3 regions of the Pseudoalteromonas sp. BMB genome follow, and region 1 is predicted to be linked to each of the others. Evidence: predicted binding sites of a transcription regulator. Region 1 holds the regulator's gene; each other region holds the start of a gene.
What was found. The regulator LexA, encoded in region 1, represses DNA repair genes until DNA is damaged. The targets are predictions, from matches to a motif close to TACTGTATNNNNATACAGTA.

Region 1 (5,501 bases):
AGAAACCCGTTGCAGAGATGCGACGGGTTTTTTGCTGTCTGGGATATAGAGATTTGAGAGATATAAAACCTCGCAAGGCAATCAACACATCGCGAGGTTTTCTAAACCTAAGTAAATGCGCTCCACTCCCACCACAGTATAAGCACAGTGCAACATGGTAGGTGGTTTACCCACCGATGGCTTGCAATTAAGGTTTCCAGTCGATGATAGTGTGGATTACCCATGTGACTCTCTATTTAAAAAATGAGAACATCCTACTTCGTAGCGAGCCAGGGCCAAATAAGAGGTTGATGAAAAGCGTTCATCCATGAACTTCATCGACATTCGAACATCCATGTACATCAAAACCCGTTGCAGCAATGCGACGGGTTTTTTGCTGTCTGGGGTGTAGAGATTTGAGATATAGAAAACCTCGCAAGCCAATCAACACATCGCGAGGTGAACTCGCTCCCACCACAGTATCAGCATAGTGCAACATAGTGGGAGGTGGTTTATCAGCCCTAAATCTTAATAATCTATTTCTTATTACGTAGAGTCGTAGGTTAAGCTCTGAGGCACAGACTTCGTTTCTTGCTTAATGCTGCTCTAATTAATGCTATCAGCAAATACACTTAAAATATGTCGAATAAAGAAACATTTGCGATTTTTTTTGAGCTGTATATACTTACAGTAAATAAACCACTGTATGGAACACCAGTTAATGCGTCCTCTAACAAAACGACAAGAACAAATCTTTGAATTAATAAAAGTATTCATAAAAGATACTGGCATGCCTCCAACTCGTGCAGAAATAGCAGATGCTTTGGGTTTTAAGAGTGCAAATGCAGCGGAAGAACATCTTAAGGCGCTTGCAAAAAAGGGAGTTATCGAAATGGTTCCTGGTGCAAGCCGAGGGATTCGACTTGTAGAGGATGAATCCGAACAACTTGGTTTACCTATTATTGGCCGTGTTGCTGCTGGCGAGCCTATCCTGGCAGAGCAACATGTGGAAAGCCACTTTAATGTAGATGCGAGTTTTTTTAAACCTAATGCTGATTATCTTTTGAGAGTTAATGGTATGAGCATGAAGGATATTGGCATTATGGATGGTGATCTTCTAGCTGTTCACAGGACTCAATTGGCTGAAAATGGCCAAGTGATAGTGGCTCGTGTAGAAGAGGACGTGACTGTTAAACGCTTTGAAAAGAAAGGAAAGAAAGTTTTATTGCATGCTGAGAATGAAGAGTTTAAAGCGATTGAAGTGGATCTTGAGCATCAAAATTTCTCCATTGAAGGGTTAGCCGTCGGCGTTATCCGAAGTGCTGACTGGATGTAGTTTATGAGAGCGAGCGTAGCGTCAAATATAAAGTTGCGCTTGCTTTAACTATATTTTGTTTAAAAAGTGGTAATTAACTTTTCTAACTATGTGAAAGTAGGATGATTATAGTGACTTTAATCATTTAGTAATATTTTTAGTTTTCTGATCTTTATACACTATTTTTCATCATTCTTTGTTTTACCCCCTATAGTCCCCAGTTTTGATTCTAAAGTCGGTCTTCTCAAAAATCTTGCAATTTGTTTGTTTTTTGACTAATTGGTTAATAGTCGTGCAGTAAGTCTATGTACAAATAGACAATATGACAGTCATCCAATAATAACAAAAGACAACCGCGAGTTGTCTTGAAGGAGACGTCAAATGAAAATTTGTCGATTAGTTGTAGCATTCATCGCAGTGCTAATCGCCATGCCCTCACTTGCTAACAGCGCTTACAATATGAGGCAAGGTGTTACAGACATTAGTCATCAAGTGTATGAGCTTCACATGACCATATTTCTAATATGTTGCGTCATTGGGGTTATTGTATTTGGGGTTATGTTTTGGGCGCTTATAAAACACAGAAAGTCAAAAGGCGTTGTTGCAGCGCAATTTCATGAAAGCACCAAAGTGGAAATACTTTGGACTGCAATTCCTTTCCTGATACTCATTGGTATGGCAATACCTGCCACAAAAACGCTTATTGCTATGGAAGACACGAGTAAAGCTGATCTGACCATTAAGGTCACAGGCTCTCAGTGGAAATGGCACTATGAGTATATGGGGCATGATGTTGAGTTCTATTCTTTGCTCTCTACTTCGAAAGATGAAATTAGTGATCTTAAAGAAAAAAATGAAAATTACCTGCTTGAAGTTGATAAGCATTTAGTTATTCCCACCGATAGGAAAGTTCGCTTTTTAATGACCTCAGATGATGTCATCCATTCTTGGTGGGTGCCCGATTTTGCGGTGAAGAAGGATGCCAATCCGGGCTTTATAAATGAGGCATGGACAAAGGTAAACGATGAAGGAATTTACAGAGGCCAATGTGCTGAATTATGTGGCAAAGATCATGGCTTTATGCCTGTCGTCGTCGAGGCCGTAAGCCCTGATAAATTTGATAGTTGGCTCAACGATGCTAAAGCTGAAAAAGCAAAAGCAGAGGCTGAGTCACAAGCAGTTGCCCAACAAACCCTTTCGAAAGAAGAGTTAATGGAGGTTGGTGAACAAACTTACATGGCTTATTGCGCAGCTTGCCATCAACCAACTGGGCTTGGGCTACCAGGTGTCTTCCCTGCAATGAAAGGGAGTAAAGTCGTCACTGGAGATATTAAAGCTCATATAGATATTCTACTTTTAGGTCGACCAGGAACTGCTATGCAATCTTTCGCAAAGCAATTAACAATCAAGCAGATTGCGGGAGTTATCACCTATAAAAGAAATAGCTGGGGTAATGACACCGGCGATGTTATTCAGCCAAGCCAAATACAGCGTGAGATAGATGCATTAGAGGAGGGTAAGTAATGAGTGCCATCGTAGAAGAACATTCACACCATACAGCTCCAAAAGGCTTCAAGCGCTGGCTGTTTACTACCAATCATAAAGACATTGGAACACTGTATTTATTGTTCTCACTAACCATGTTTTTAATTGGTGGTGCTATGGCGATGGTGATCCGCGCCGAGCTTTTCCAACCTGGGTTACAGCTTGTAGATCCGCATTTTTTTAATCAAATGACGACAGTACATGGACTAATAATGGTATTTGGCGCAGTAATGCCCGCATTTACTGGTCTTGCCAACTGGATGATCCCAATGATGATTGGTGCTCCTGATATGGCGTTACCGAGAATGAATAACTGGAGTTTTTGGATACTACCCTTTGCATTTGCAATTTTACTGATGTCGTTATTTTTGGAAGGCGGCGGGCCTGCTTTCGGTTGGACTTTTTATGCGCCACTATCTACAACGTACAGCAATGACAATACTGCATTTTTTGTTTTTGCGATCCATATAATGGGAATTAGCTCTATTATGGGTGCTATCAACGTTATCGTGACCATCGTCAATCTTAGAGCTCCAGGTATGACATGGATGAAGTTACCTTTGTTTGTCTGGACTTGGCTGATAACTGCATTTCTTCTGATTGCTGTTATGCCCGTACTCGCTGGCGCTGTGACTATGGTATTGACTGATAAGTTCTTTGGAACGAGCTTTTTTGATGCAGCAGGTGGTGGTGATCCTGTTATGTTCCAGCATATATTCTGGTTCTTTGGTCATCCTGAAGTGTACATCATGATATTACCTGCCTTCGGCATAATTTCTACGATAGTACCGACATTTTCAAGAAAGAAACTGTTTGGCTATGCATCAATGGTTTATGCAACCGCTTCAATCGCTCTGTTATCGTTCGTCGTTTGGGCTCATCATATGTTTACTACGGGCATGCCTTTAGCTGGTGAGTTGTTTTTTATGTATGCAACTATGCTCATATCAGTGCCCACTGGCGTTAAGGTTTTTAATTGGGTAGCGACAATGTGGCGAGGTGCTATTAGTTTTGAGGTACCCATGCTTTTTGCCATTGCGTTTATCGTACTTTTCACAATTGGCGGATTTTCCGGTTTGATGTTAGCAATTACGCCTGCAGATTTCCAATATCACGATACCTACTTCGTTGTCGCGCATTTCCATTACGTGTTAGTTACGGGAGCTATATTCTCAATAATGGCCGCCGCATATTATTGGTTACCAAAGTGGACAGGGCACATGTTTGATATCAAATTGGCTAAATTTCACTTTTGGCTCTCCTTGGTTAGTGTGAACGTATTGTTTTTCCCAATGCACTTTGTTGGTCTTGCTGGCATGCCAAGGCGGATCCCTGATTATGCTCTACAGTTCGCTGATTTTAACGCGATCATTAGTATCGGAGGGTTTGCATTCGGTCTTTCTCAACTGTTGTTTGTTGCAGTGGTTTATAAATGTATAAAAGGTGGAGAGCAGGCCTCTGGGAAAGTATGGGATGGGGCTGAGGGATTAGAGTGGCAAGTACCATCTCCGGCTCCTTATCATACCTTTTCAACGCCACCGGAGATTAAGTAATGCAACATGGTCGCCTGCTTAAGAAGCTTATTTTGTTGACGCTAGGTATGTTTGCTTTTGCCTTTGCACTGGTTCCTCTATATGACGTTTTTTGTGATGTCACAGGCCTAAATGGTAAGCCATCCATGGAAATCGCAAAGCAGAGCGAGTCAATTGCACAAAGTCGACAAGTAGATGTGAGCTTCACAACGCATAGTCAAAGCCAGGCGCCATTTAAGGTCGATGCAGTCGAGCATTCGGTTAGAGTTCAACCCGGTAAGCTAACCGATGTCAAATTCATTGCAAAAAACTTGAGTGATAGTGAGCGTGTGTTGCAAGCGATCCCTTCAGTGTCTCCAGGGAAAGCGGCAAAGTATTTACACAAAATGGCCTGCTTTTGTTTTGATCAGCAACCAATGAAAGGCAAAGAAGAAGTTGAGTTTGTCTTGAGGTTTTATGTAGATACGGAGCTCCCAAGTGATGTTGAGGAACTCACACTTTCATATACGTTGTTTGATATTACAGAGCGAGTTAGCAAACAAGACAGTGATGGACTGAGTATGCTAGCTTCTCGAGAGGAGTTCAAATATGAACCATGAACAAGAAAAATATTACGTGCCTGAGCAAAGTCCATGGCCAATCGTCGGGGCTTTTGCACTTTTCTTTATCGCTGTTGGCGCTGGCTTAACGATTATTCAACTTAAATCAACCAGTAATAGTGGAGTAATGCTACTGCTCGTGGGTATTGCTGTGCTGATCTATATGATTTTTGGTTGGTTCAGGAATGTGATCCAAGAATCTCAAACTGGATTATATTCTGCCCAAATGGATCGTTCGTTCAAGCAAGGAATGGGATGGTTTATCTTTTCCGAAGTTATGTTTTTTGCTGCTTTTTTTGGTGCACTTTTTTATGCACGAATGATAGCTGTGCCGTGGTTAGGCGGTGCAAGTAATAACGCCAGCACCAACGACGTTTTATGGCCTCAATTTGAAGCTGTATGGCCATTGCTCACAACTCCAGATGGAACTGTAACTCAAGCTATGGGTTGGCAGGGACTCCCGCTGATCAATACGGTTATTCTATTAGCATCATCAGTAACCCTTAGCTTTGCTCATGTAGCTTTAGAAAA
Region 2 (5,501 bases), on a different contig from region 1:
TCCGCATTGAACATTAGTGTTCATGAGACGCGCTCTGCCGATTTCGCCATGCTGTTATCTATGCTATCAACCGATGCATTAGATTTTAGCCAATTTCACCTACCAAAATCTGAAGCTGCCGCAAAAGATAACTCAGAAGAAACACTAAAAAAGCAATTTGAAATAGGTCCACAAAAGCCGCTTGCGCCAAAAGAGTACAATATGCTTATTGGTCAGTATAACGCGCAGCTGGTATCTATGGGGGCGATGGCAACCTTGCGATTGCAAGAAAATTTAAATCCAGAACCTTTTGCCGCACGAAATGATAAAAAGCATATTCCACTCGAAGTTGTAGAAAATTTAGAACCAGCGGTTAAAAGACGGTTGGCGAGCGCGCAAGGTAAACTGGCCTTAGTTGCTGATAAGGCAATGGATGCGGCTGGTTTTTATGATCAAATTGCAACGGGTGATATGCAGAGTATGTTACGCGCGACGGCGTAACAACATTAGCTGCTTTTACTCCTTCAAAATTGAGCAAGTTTAAGACAACTGGTATTAAACTTGTCATTTTACAGCTGTTTGCTTCGTTACTAGACTGACATAAAACGCCATGCTTATCGCGCCTCATGTCTAATACCAATTGAATTAATTCTCTAATCAATTTGAAGGGTGAAATAGCATATTAGCTTCGTTAAAAATTTCTCATTTAGAACAACTAAATAGCAAAATTTTTGCCTTGCTACTAAAGCTATTTCCCCGCTTCAAGATAGATCATTTACTTAATACAACTGGTATAAGCTAAACGGCCTTTAATCATCCTTAGCTTGCTTCAAGCTTTTTTATTGCTTTGTATCTAATCTCTAATTCAGACTATTTTAGCTACCGTGGCACTTTTTATACTTTTTATCACTGCCGCACGGACAGAGGTCATTTCTACCTACTTTGGTTGTAGGCGTATCGTACAATTCACCATCTAAGTAATACCATCTGCCTGCTTCGATAATAAAATTTGACCGCTCATGGAGTATATAGTGTGTGTTTTCTGCGATATAGTGCGCCTTAAACTCAACAACCCCCTGAGTAGCTTCTACTACTTCTTCTAGCACTTCCAATTTTATAAAGCGTGCGTAATTAGCAAATGCAGCAATATCGTCGACACTATTTTGTGCTTGTTTAGCCTGGGCGTAGGTGTCATGAATATACTTTGCATCTTTTAAGCAGTATGCAGTATAGCGAGAGCGCATGAGTATTTGTGGACGCTCTGCGAATTTTTGTCCCTTAAGGTACGGCTCACAACATTGCGAATAGGGAAGGGATGAATTGCAATAACAAGACATAAAAACTTCTGTTTTAACAAATTTATATCTCGTTATTGTAGCTGGTTAAGCGCTTTGAAAACAGTGGATCGCAACGTCAGATACCGGCAGTTCCATTTTGTTGATAGTTTGCACTGATGTAATATCAGTCCAAATCACCACTGCAGCGAAATTACCATTGCTGATAGCACTTTTAAGTACATACTCAAGGTCGTATATGTGCTTTTGCCTAATGACGAGCAACTTGCTTGCATCAACTGAAGCACTTTCTAGTAGTGACTTGTTTGGTACATTATCGGGCGCAACGAGTAGCGTCCAGCCTTGTTTATGCTGACATTTATGTAAAACTTTAAGTAACTCTAAGCTAGCGACGATCTCATCTTCAACGAAAACATTATTGATTTCGTTAAGTGTGTAATAAGTCGAATTGTTTGGCTGTAGAAGTGTATTGCTGTGTAACATAATTGTCTCACTGGTTATCTATACAGTATTTGTATACAGTAGTTTATACAGTGTGTGAATGCAAGGGAAATTGCTAGCTTTTTAATCAATATTCAAGCTTAATTTTTATTTAGTTTAAATTTTCAATATAAAACAAATGGTTGTGTTTTTTTGAAATAAAAGCTTAATTGACGAAAGTTCAGTATGAGTAATACCAATTCGCTTAATTAAGTGATTTATTTTGAGGCGAGAAAATCTTGTCGATAACCAGACGAAAACTTTGCTATTTAGTTGTTCTAAATGAGAAATTTTTAACACAGTTAGCGCCAGATTTGCTCCTTCAAATTGAGCAAGTATTAAGATTAATTGGTATAAAGCAATTGGAAGTTTTCTCAGATGCTATACAGTAGTTTTCCTACTGTATCATTTTGATCGTTGCAGAGGATAGGCGTACGTTTACTTAAGAGAGGCTTAGCTACGCCTAGCCTACGTTTTTTTGGAGAGTCAAATTTAATTTACTGGCTAATATGCTGTAGTTGATGAATTTGCTCGTAAAGTGTTGCAGCATAGCACTGTGCATCTCTAAAGCGCTTAGTTGTAAGGAAGCGGCGTACATCTAGTAGTACCTGTTCGGCGCCTTTGTGCCCTTGGCTGCTGGCCAAACTTAACCAAGCGGCTGCATGAAAAGGGCTGGGTGGCACTCCTTGACCTTTCATAAACAACAAACCTAAAAAAAACTGTGCCTTCAAATCACCAGACATCGCCGCCAGTCTTAGCCATTTTGCCGCGAGCGGAAAAGATTTTTCTTTAAGGTAATAGAGGCCTTTTTTCAAAGCTTGGGTATTGTCGTGAAGATCTGGGAATTTTGCGTCTGCTTTTAATGGCGACGTTACAAATTCAAGCACATTCAGCAGCTGCTGTTCTAAGTCATGGTTTGCTGAGTTGTCGGTGCTATTTTGATCCATATCTTTATTCGCAATAATGTTGATAAGCAGAGTGTAGCTGAATTTTAACTATTTTGTCCGAGTTTTAAAGTGATTCGTGTTAAAATCCAACCACTTGTTCCTCAAATTTGTAATTTTAGTTATGCTCGAGCGGTTATTTTCACTGCAAGCTATGCACACCAATGTAAGGACTGAGGTGGTTGCTGGCTTGACGACATTCGTTACTATGGTTTACATCGTTTTTGTAAATCCTGCAATGCTAGCAGAAGCTGGTATGGATCACGGCGCTGCTTTTGTAGCAACTTGTATCGCAGCCGCAATCGGCTGTTTTATTATGGGGCTATGGGCAAACTATCCGTTAGCGCTTGCGCCTGGAATGGGCTTAAACGCCTTTTTTACCTATGGTGTTGTGCTTGGCATGGGCTATACATGGCAAAGTGCATTAGGCGCGGTATTTATGTCGGGCTGTTTATTTCTATTTTTGAGCGTATTCAAAGTTCGCGAGTGGGTGATCCAAGCTATACCTATCGTGCTAAAGCGTGCGATCGCGGCAGGTATTGGCGCATTCTTAGCGTTAATCGCGCTAAAGAACGCGAAAATTGTTATCGCAAGCGATGCTACATTAGTACAACTCGGTGATATCACTTCTCCCGGCCCGCTATTAGCCATTGCGAGCTTTTTTGTTATTGCGGCGCTTATGTACCGTGAAGTCAAAAGTGGCGTGCTTATCAGCATTTTAATGGTAACGGGTATTGCGTGGGGACTTGGGCTTGTAGATTATCATGGGGTTGTTGATATGCCCCCAAGCATCGCGCCGACCTATATGCAGTTGGATTTGAACGGAATTTTTGAGCTTTCCATGCTTAGCGTGGTGTTTGCATTTTTATTTGTCGATTTATTTGATACCAGTGGCACATTGGTTGCGGTGACGCAAAAGGCCGGATTATCTGACGAGCATGGTCGCATGCCAAGGTTGGGTAGGGCACTGTCAGCTGACAGCACTGCGACGATTGCAGGCTCAGTGCTCGGTACCTCAACGACGACTTCATACATCGAATCAGTGTCAGGTGTATCTGTCGGTGGTCGCACAGGGTTGACGGCCGTGGTCGTGGGGATCTGCTTCTTACTCATGATATTCTTTGCGCCACTGGCACAAATGGTTCCCGCATATGCGACGGCAGGCGCGATACTGTATGTGTCGGTATTAATGCTACAAAACCTAAAGTTGATTAATTGGGATGAGATGAGCGATGCTATTCCTGTCAGTGTTGTGTTATTGATGACACCGCTTACGTTTTCAATCGCGCATGGTATTGCTTTGGGTTTTATTTCTTATACGGCAGTTAAGTTGGCGTGTAATAAGGCAAATGAAATCAGTATCAGCGTTTGGGTACTGACAGTACTCTTTATCGTTAAGTTTGCTTTTGGTTAAGCAAGTGGGTTTACTTCATTTGTAATAAAAAAGGCTGGGAGACCAGCCTTTTACGTAAATGATGGTGTTACCATTTCTTCTTCGGTGCAAACAATACGTCCAAGTCGTCTTGTTCTTGCTCTGCTTTCTTTTTCACCGCTGATGCGTTGGACGCTCTAAGTTCGCTGCTGATCTCTTCTAAATAACCTTCCAGCTGTGCTTTTTTCTCTTTTACATAGTCATCATTGTATGAGACGGCGCAAATTGTAGCGTAAGCTTTTTCAAAGTATTGTCTTGCTGAACCGACCATGTTTGCGGTTCTCGCTGAAAGCCCTCGTTTTATCTGGCTTTCAACATTGATTTTAAGCTGAAAGCGCTCCAGCCTACGGTCTTCATTAACGAACAGTTGAGTGTCTACTTTACCTTTACTATGCTCTGAGCGTAATAGTTGGCGTAATTTCTTTATGCCTTGAACTAATGCGATAATTTGCTTGTCATTGTCAGGAAGTGCTATCGAGTCTGAGTCTGCTGTTTTTTCAGGCTGAGTATTTAAGCGCTCTTGCGACTCGTGTAAGCGACTTTTTAATTCTTTCGAAGTCGGAGACAACTCCACCATTGCGGCTAAAGCGTCATGCACGCGGCGCTGAATGATACGGATCATGACTTCAGACATCGGAATATTGCTGCCATTCATGATGACGTCTTCCGCTTCTTCTATTACGCGTTTTTGCTTAGCAAGTTCTTTGCGTCTCTCCGCTTCTTGTTTCTCTTTATGTTGCTGGATCGCGCTTACCCAAACTGCTATGACGATAAGTGCAACAATCAACATTATTATAATAGAAACAAACATACTGAAATCTCTTTCATGTAACCACCAGTGTAATTTTTTAATCTTACATGAATTCGTACTATTCTGAACAGGTTTACGACAATAACCTGTAAAAAAGATAAAGAATTCATTATTTTTTAGTATAGTCGATGCCTAAATGAGCGGTTAGTTTTAGTGAAAGATAGTCGCCAGGTTTAGCTCGTGAGTTTGCAAAAGCGTGTCAAAATATTCGCTATTTGGCCAAGTGACTGTCTGAGCGTCAGTGAAAATGCTGATATTTAGTACCTCTTGGCTACCTCATTTTTACCAAATGTGCTAGCCTACATAAGGTCGTAACAGGCGGTTTTTTATCGCTTTGCACTGAACTCGCTAACAAAGAGCGGTTTTGCTATGGGCTGATGCTCAACATCAAGAGATCATAAGAATAAAAGCAATATGAAATTACAACAATTGAGATATATCGTCGAAGTGTTGAATCACAACCTTAATGTGTCAGCGACGGCGGAAAGTTTATATACCTCTCAACCTGGTATTTCAAAGCAAGTGCGCATGCTTGAAGACGAGTTGGGGGTACAAATTTT
Region 3 (5,501 bases), on a different contig from region 1:
TGAACGGTGAGTACCCTCAACAACAATTGAAGGAGATTGGATATTGCCTTTTTTATGCTTTGCAAACTCTTTAAAGCCGGATACAAATAGCGCTTCTAGTCCTGACGCGCTACCAGTCCTTGCAGCTATTTCATTATAGAGTTTGCTAAGATCCATACCGGACCAAAATTTTTGCTCGAAATTCTTTGATTGGCTTTGGGCTTGAGAAATGACAGTTTTACGTTGAAAAATAATTGCCCAAGAAGCAATAGACAATCCCACCAGGGTCAACATAACAAGTTGCACCAAAAAGCTGGCTTTTAAAATTAGATCGACAAAATTTAGTCCCGATTCCACGTTATTATACTCCCAAAAGTGTTTCGGCAATGGTAGCCATTTATATTCTTGCGCTCTACCGAGCAATATCTAGAGATAGACTAGATTTACTACCAAAAGGTTCAGCTAGTTTAACCACACTATAAATACCTTACAATCTCAATACTGCGAATTCATTGTATTTGACGATAAATAGAGCTAAACAGTGTAACTCCCTTTGCTTTACCCAAACTTAAGCAAATTCGACAATCTCCATCACAGTCTCTAAATATGACCCAAAACTGCATAAAATAGGAGTTTTATGCACAAATAGAGAATAAAACTTCAAAAAACAGATTGGTCTTACCAATTAACAACAGATTATCTAATATTTACATTTTGCGCATTTAACATACAAAACCATATTTTACATAAACTTACATAAATACATCACCACATTTAAGCTCACTTTTTAACCTCAATAAAAATTTTGATATTAGTTTTTTTTATCTGAAAAAAGAATTTTTCTAGTTTGATGAAACACCAAAACCTCTTTAATATACACCCTGTACTGAGCGAGCAGCTGAAGTTTCAGCAAAGCACAGTTACTTGCAATAGGATTCTGATTTTTCGTATTGCTTAGATGACGCATTTTGTGGATAAAACCCAAAGTAACTCATCTTGTTCCCTGGATTACTTCCTTCAACTTGTTGTTTTGCCCGCATTATTTGCGGGCTTTTTTTTGCCTGAAATTTAGTGCGAGCTCCTTATTACGCTCCACATTTTCTTTAACACTCGGTCATTTTCCGGTTTTTATTTAGCGCTTGGTTTAAAGGACGAGACAATCTACAAATAGTTTAAGCAACGTATAGCCCACACAGGTCGAGATAAATTTACCTGAGGTTTAGATAAGAAAGGTTCTCACTCCTTGTTGTTAAGGGGCAACTTAATTTACCTCCTTGTCTAGCCAGAAAGTTTTAGGGGGAAACTAGGCGAATTTACGCACCAATAGCTGGCTATTGGAAGTGAATTCAACGCAGTTAGCGCTAAAACTGGCTGCTAGAAAAGCATTAATTATCCGAAGCTCAGGTAAATTACTTCAGCAGTGATGGATCTTGCCTGAATTTAGCTGACACAAAATAATGGATTTGTGCAAACGCGATTAGCAATAAGTGAGTGTAGAAATGAAATAGCCGAGTGAATACTCGGCTATTATGAAGAATAAAGGTGTTTATTACCCAACTTAGATCATTCTGGCTTGCTTAGCTCAAAATGCATATAGGCTTTGTCAGAGACAATACGTCCTCTTGGCGTGCGTTGAATAAAGCCTTGTTGGATCAAAAATGGTTCTATCACATCTTCGATGGTTTCTTTTTCTTCTCCAATTGCCGCAGCAAGGTTATCCAGACCAACCGGGCCACCAGTAAACTTTTCTATGATTGCTAGCAGATATTTGCGGTCCATATAATCGAAGCCACATTTATCAACATCGACCATATCCAGCGCTAAGTGCGCAATCTCTTCAGTGATAGAGCCATCGCCCTTCACTTCAGCAAAGTCTCTTACCCTGCGTAGTAAACGATTTGCTATTCGTGGTGTACCGCGCGCTCGACGCGCCACTTCAGTTGCGCCCGACTCGCTGATCTCTAGGTTTAAATGATACGCTGAGCGAGTCACAATCGAAGACAAGTCCGCAACCGAGTAAAACTCCAAACGCTGCACAATCCCAAAACGGTCTCTTAAAGGTGAGGTTAATGAGCCAGCACGTGTCGTTGCGCCAACCAAAGTAAAAGGTGGTAAATCCAGTTTAATCGAGCGTGCAGCTGGGCCTTCACCAATCATGATGTCTAATTGGTAGTCTTCCATAGCAGGATAGAGAATTTCTTCCACCTGAGGGCTTAAACGATGGATCTCATCAATAAATAACACATCCCCTTCTTCAAGGTTAGTGAGTAATGCGGCTAAATCCCCTGCTTTTTCAAGCACAGGTCCTGAGGTAGTTTTAATATTAACCTCAAGCTCGTTTGCGACAATGTTTGCAAGCGTGGTTTTACCTAAACCTGGCGGACCAAATATCAGCAAGTGATCTAAGGCTTCCTGCCTTGAACGTGCCGCCGCAATAAAAATTTCCATTTGCTTTTTGACATGTGGCTGACCAGTATAATCATTTAGTAATTTAGGTCTAATCGCCCTATCAACTAAATCTTCATTACCTTGGATCTCAGGTTCAATTAATCTATCTGCTTCAATCATAGTTACATCATCGATTTCAGAGCGTCTTTAATGATACTCTCGGTCGTCATGCCTTCTCTGTTTACGGCTTTTACCGCTTTTTGTGCTTGAACTTGTTTATACCCTAATGCCATTAAGGCTGCAATTGCTTCATCTGCAGGGGTATCACTTACCGTCGGATGCTCTTGCGGCGCAAGTACAGCAGCATCGCTAAACGGTGTGAGTAAGTCATTGCCAAAGTCTTTTAGCTTATCTTTCATTTCAAGCACTAGGCGCTCAGCGGTCTTTTTACCAACTCCTGGGATCTTAACCAAAGTCGTTGCATCGCCATGATTCACGCAGCTAACAAATTGCTCTGCAGACATGCCAGACAAAATTGCAAGTCCGAGCTTTGGACCGACTCCGTTCGCTTTAATTAACGTTCTAAACAATGCACGTGCGATCTTGGTATTAAAACCAAACAATAACTGCGCATCTTCACGTACTACAAAGTGAGTAAATACTGAAACCGGCTCGCCCGCGCTCGGTAATTCATAAAAACAAGTCATAGGCATTTGCACTTCATAACCTACACCTGCAACATCAATTAATATCTCTGGAGGCTGCTTTTCTAACAGTGTTCCGCTTAATTTTCCTATCATGGTTATCTCAACCTTCCTCTTACGGTTTTACGCGCTGCGCCTGCCATTTTTATTAAGTTTTGCCTTGAGTGCGCGTGACAAATCGCCACCGCCAACGCATCTGCAGCATCAGCTTGGGGTGTGCCAGGCAGCTTTAATATGCGCTTTACCATTTCCTGTACTTGGGCTTTGTCTGCACCACCGGTACCCGCAACGGCTTGTTTAACTTGCCTTGCCGAATATTCACTCACAACCACTGACTGCATGGTCGCGGCAACTATAGCCGCACCTCGCGCTTGACCAAGTTTTAAGGCTGAACTTGGATTATGCGCAACGAACACTTGCTCAATCGCAAAGTCGCTCGGCGAAAACTGCTCTATGAGCTGTGTGATCCCTTGATAGATCATTTTTAATCGAGTGGGAAAGTCATGTTCACCAACTTTAATGCAACCGCTCCCCAAATATTGGAACTTTGCACCTTGATGAGCAATCACACCATAGCCTGTAAATCTTGACCCCGGATCAATTCCTAAAATGACAGCCAAACGCATCGTCTCTTGGTTTTTTGGTTATAATGCCAAAATACTGTATAGATTACCAGTTATAAGCTAGTTCACTGATCAAAAAAGGCGACCTAAGTCGCCTCTTTTATATTCGGTTGACGAACTTACTCGCCTTCACCTTGCTCTGCTAACTGCTTTTCTATTGAGATAGCAAGCTCTTTTAGCGCATCTGGGTTTGCAGGGCTTGGCGCATCCGTCATCAAGCACGACGCTTGCGTTGTTTTCGGGAACGCAATAACGTCACGGATGTTGTCAGTGCCACACAGTAGCATCACCAAACGGTCAAGGCCGAATGCCAAACCTGCGTGCGGAGGCGTGCCATACTTCAGAGCATCAAGTAAGAAACCAAACTTCTCTTGCTGTTCAGACTCTTCAATACCTAGGATCCTGAACGCCGCTTGTTGCATTTCGTTGTTGTGAATACGAACCGAACCGCCACCGACTTCGTAGCCGTTAAGTACCATATCGTATGCGTCAGAAAGTGTACCTGCTGGATTTGCTTCAAGGTCTGCAGCACTTACACCCTTAGGCGCAGTAAACGGGTGGTGTACCGCGTGTAAGTTACCTTCGTCGTCTTCTTCGAACATCGGGAAGTCAACAACCCAAAGTGGTGCCCACTTAGTTAGATCAGTGATTTCTAAATCGAGACCAATCTTCAGACGTAGCGCGCCCATGGCTTCGTTTACAGTATTACGCTTGTCTGCGCCGAATAGAATAATGTCACCTGTGTTTGCGCCTGTGCGCTCAAGCAGTGCATTGATCACTTCTTCATTCAAGAACTTAGCGATTGGCGACTGTACGCCTTCGATACCCGCATCACGGTCATTCACTTTCATCCAGGCAAGGCCTTTCGCACCGTAAATACCTACAAACTTAGTGTATTCATCGATTTGCTTACGTGAAAGTTGTGCGCCACCAGGTACTGACAGTACTGCAACACGACCTTTTTCGTCGTTCGCAGGGCCGCTTAGTACTTTAAATTCAACATCTTTTACGATGTCTGCAACGTCGATAAGCTCAAGCGGGTTACGTAGGTCTGGTTTATCTGAACCATATTTGCTCATCGCTTCGCTGTATGGCATCACAGGGAACTCACCCAAATCAACGTCTAGGAAAGACTGCCACATTTCACGGATCATTTTTTCTGTCACGCCACGAACTTGATCTGAGCTCATAAATGACGTTTCGATATCTATCTGAGTGAACTCAGGCTGGCGATCTGCACGTAAGTCTTCATCACGGAAACATTTTACGATTTGATAGTAGCGGTCAAAGCCAGACATCATTAGCAGCTGCTTAAATAGCTGCGGCGACTGCGGTAGCGCATAGAAACTGCCTTTGTGAACACGACTTGGTACTAGATAGTCGCGTGCACCTTCAGGTGTTGCTTTAGTTAGTACTGGCGTTTCAATGTCTAAGAATGCATTTTCATCCAAGAAACGACGCACAAAGCTACTCGCTTTAGCACGCATCTTAATGCGATCGCTCATTTCTAGACGACGTAGGTCTAAATAACGATATTTAAGACGACGCTCTTCAGAGTTTTGCTGATTGAAGTCAAGCGGTAATGGTTCTGAACGGTTGATAATGGTTAAGCCAGTACCTAAAATCTCAACTTCACCCGTTGCCATGTCTTTGTTAACTTGGCTTTCAGGACGCGCACGGACAACACCTTTGATCTGAACACAGAACTCTTGGCGCAACGTATTCGCTTTATCCATTAAGCCTTCCACTTCAGGATCGAATACCACTTGCACAAGCCCTTCTCTATCTCTTAAATCGACAAAGATTA

Region 2: BB427_RS17795 (SulA-like leucine-rich domain-containing protein) is a predicted target of LexA. The motif match lies at 1,766-1,785, and genes of this name have one in related genera.
Region 3: ruvC (crossover junction endodeoxyribonuclease RuvC) is a predicted target of LexA. The motif match lies at 3,730-3,749, and genes of this name have one in related genera.

What each region holds. Positions count from the first base shown of each region.
Region 1 is NZ_MBQA01000210.1:52,524-58,024, reverse strand. It holds gene lexA (transcriptional repressor LexA) at 701-1,315, shown strand; gene coxB (cytochrome c oxidase subunit II) at 1,676-2,818, shown strand; gene ctaD (cytochrome c oxidase subunit I) at 2,818-4,392, shown strand; gene BB427_RS22215 (cytochrome c oxidase assembly protein) at 4,392-4,970, shown strand; gene BB427_RS22210 (cytochrome c oxidase subunit 3) at 4,960-5,501, shown strand, end outside.
Region 2 is NZ_MBQA01000192.1:18,033-23,533, forward strand. It holds gene BB427_RS17785 (VC2046/SO_2500 family protein) at 1-480, shown strand, start outside; gene BB427_RS17790 (YchJ family protein) at 855-1,316, opposite strand; gene BB427_RS17795 (SulA-like leucine-rich domain-containing protein) at 1,362-1,757, opposite strand; gene BB427_RS17800 (tetratricopeptide repeat protein) at 2,252-2,701, opposite strand; gene BB427_RS17805 (NCS2 family permease) at 2,823-4,112, shown strand; gene BB427_RS17810 (hypothetical protein) at 4,180-4,941, opposite strand; gene cysB (HTH-type transcriptional regulator CysB) at 5,356-5,501, shown strand, end outside.
Region 3 is NZ_MBQA01000001.1:228,267-233,767, reverse strand. It holds gene tolQ (protein TolQ) at 1-336, opposite strand, end outside; gene ruvB (Holliday junction branch migration DNA helicase RuvB) at 1,543-2,547, opposite strand; gene ruvA (Holliday junction branch migration protein RuvA) at 2,550-3,167, opposite strand; gene ruvC (crossover junction endodeoxyribonuclease RuvC) at 3,170-3,691, opposite strand; gene aspS (aspartate--tRNA ligase) at 3,814-5,501, opposite strand, start outside.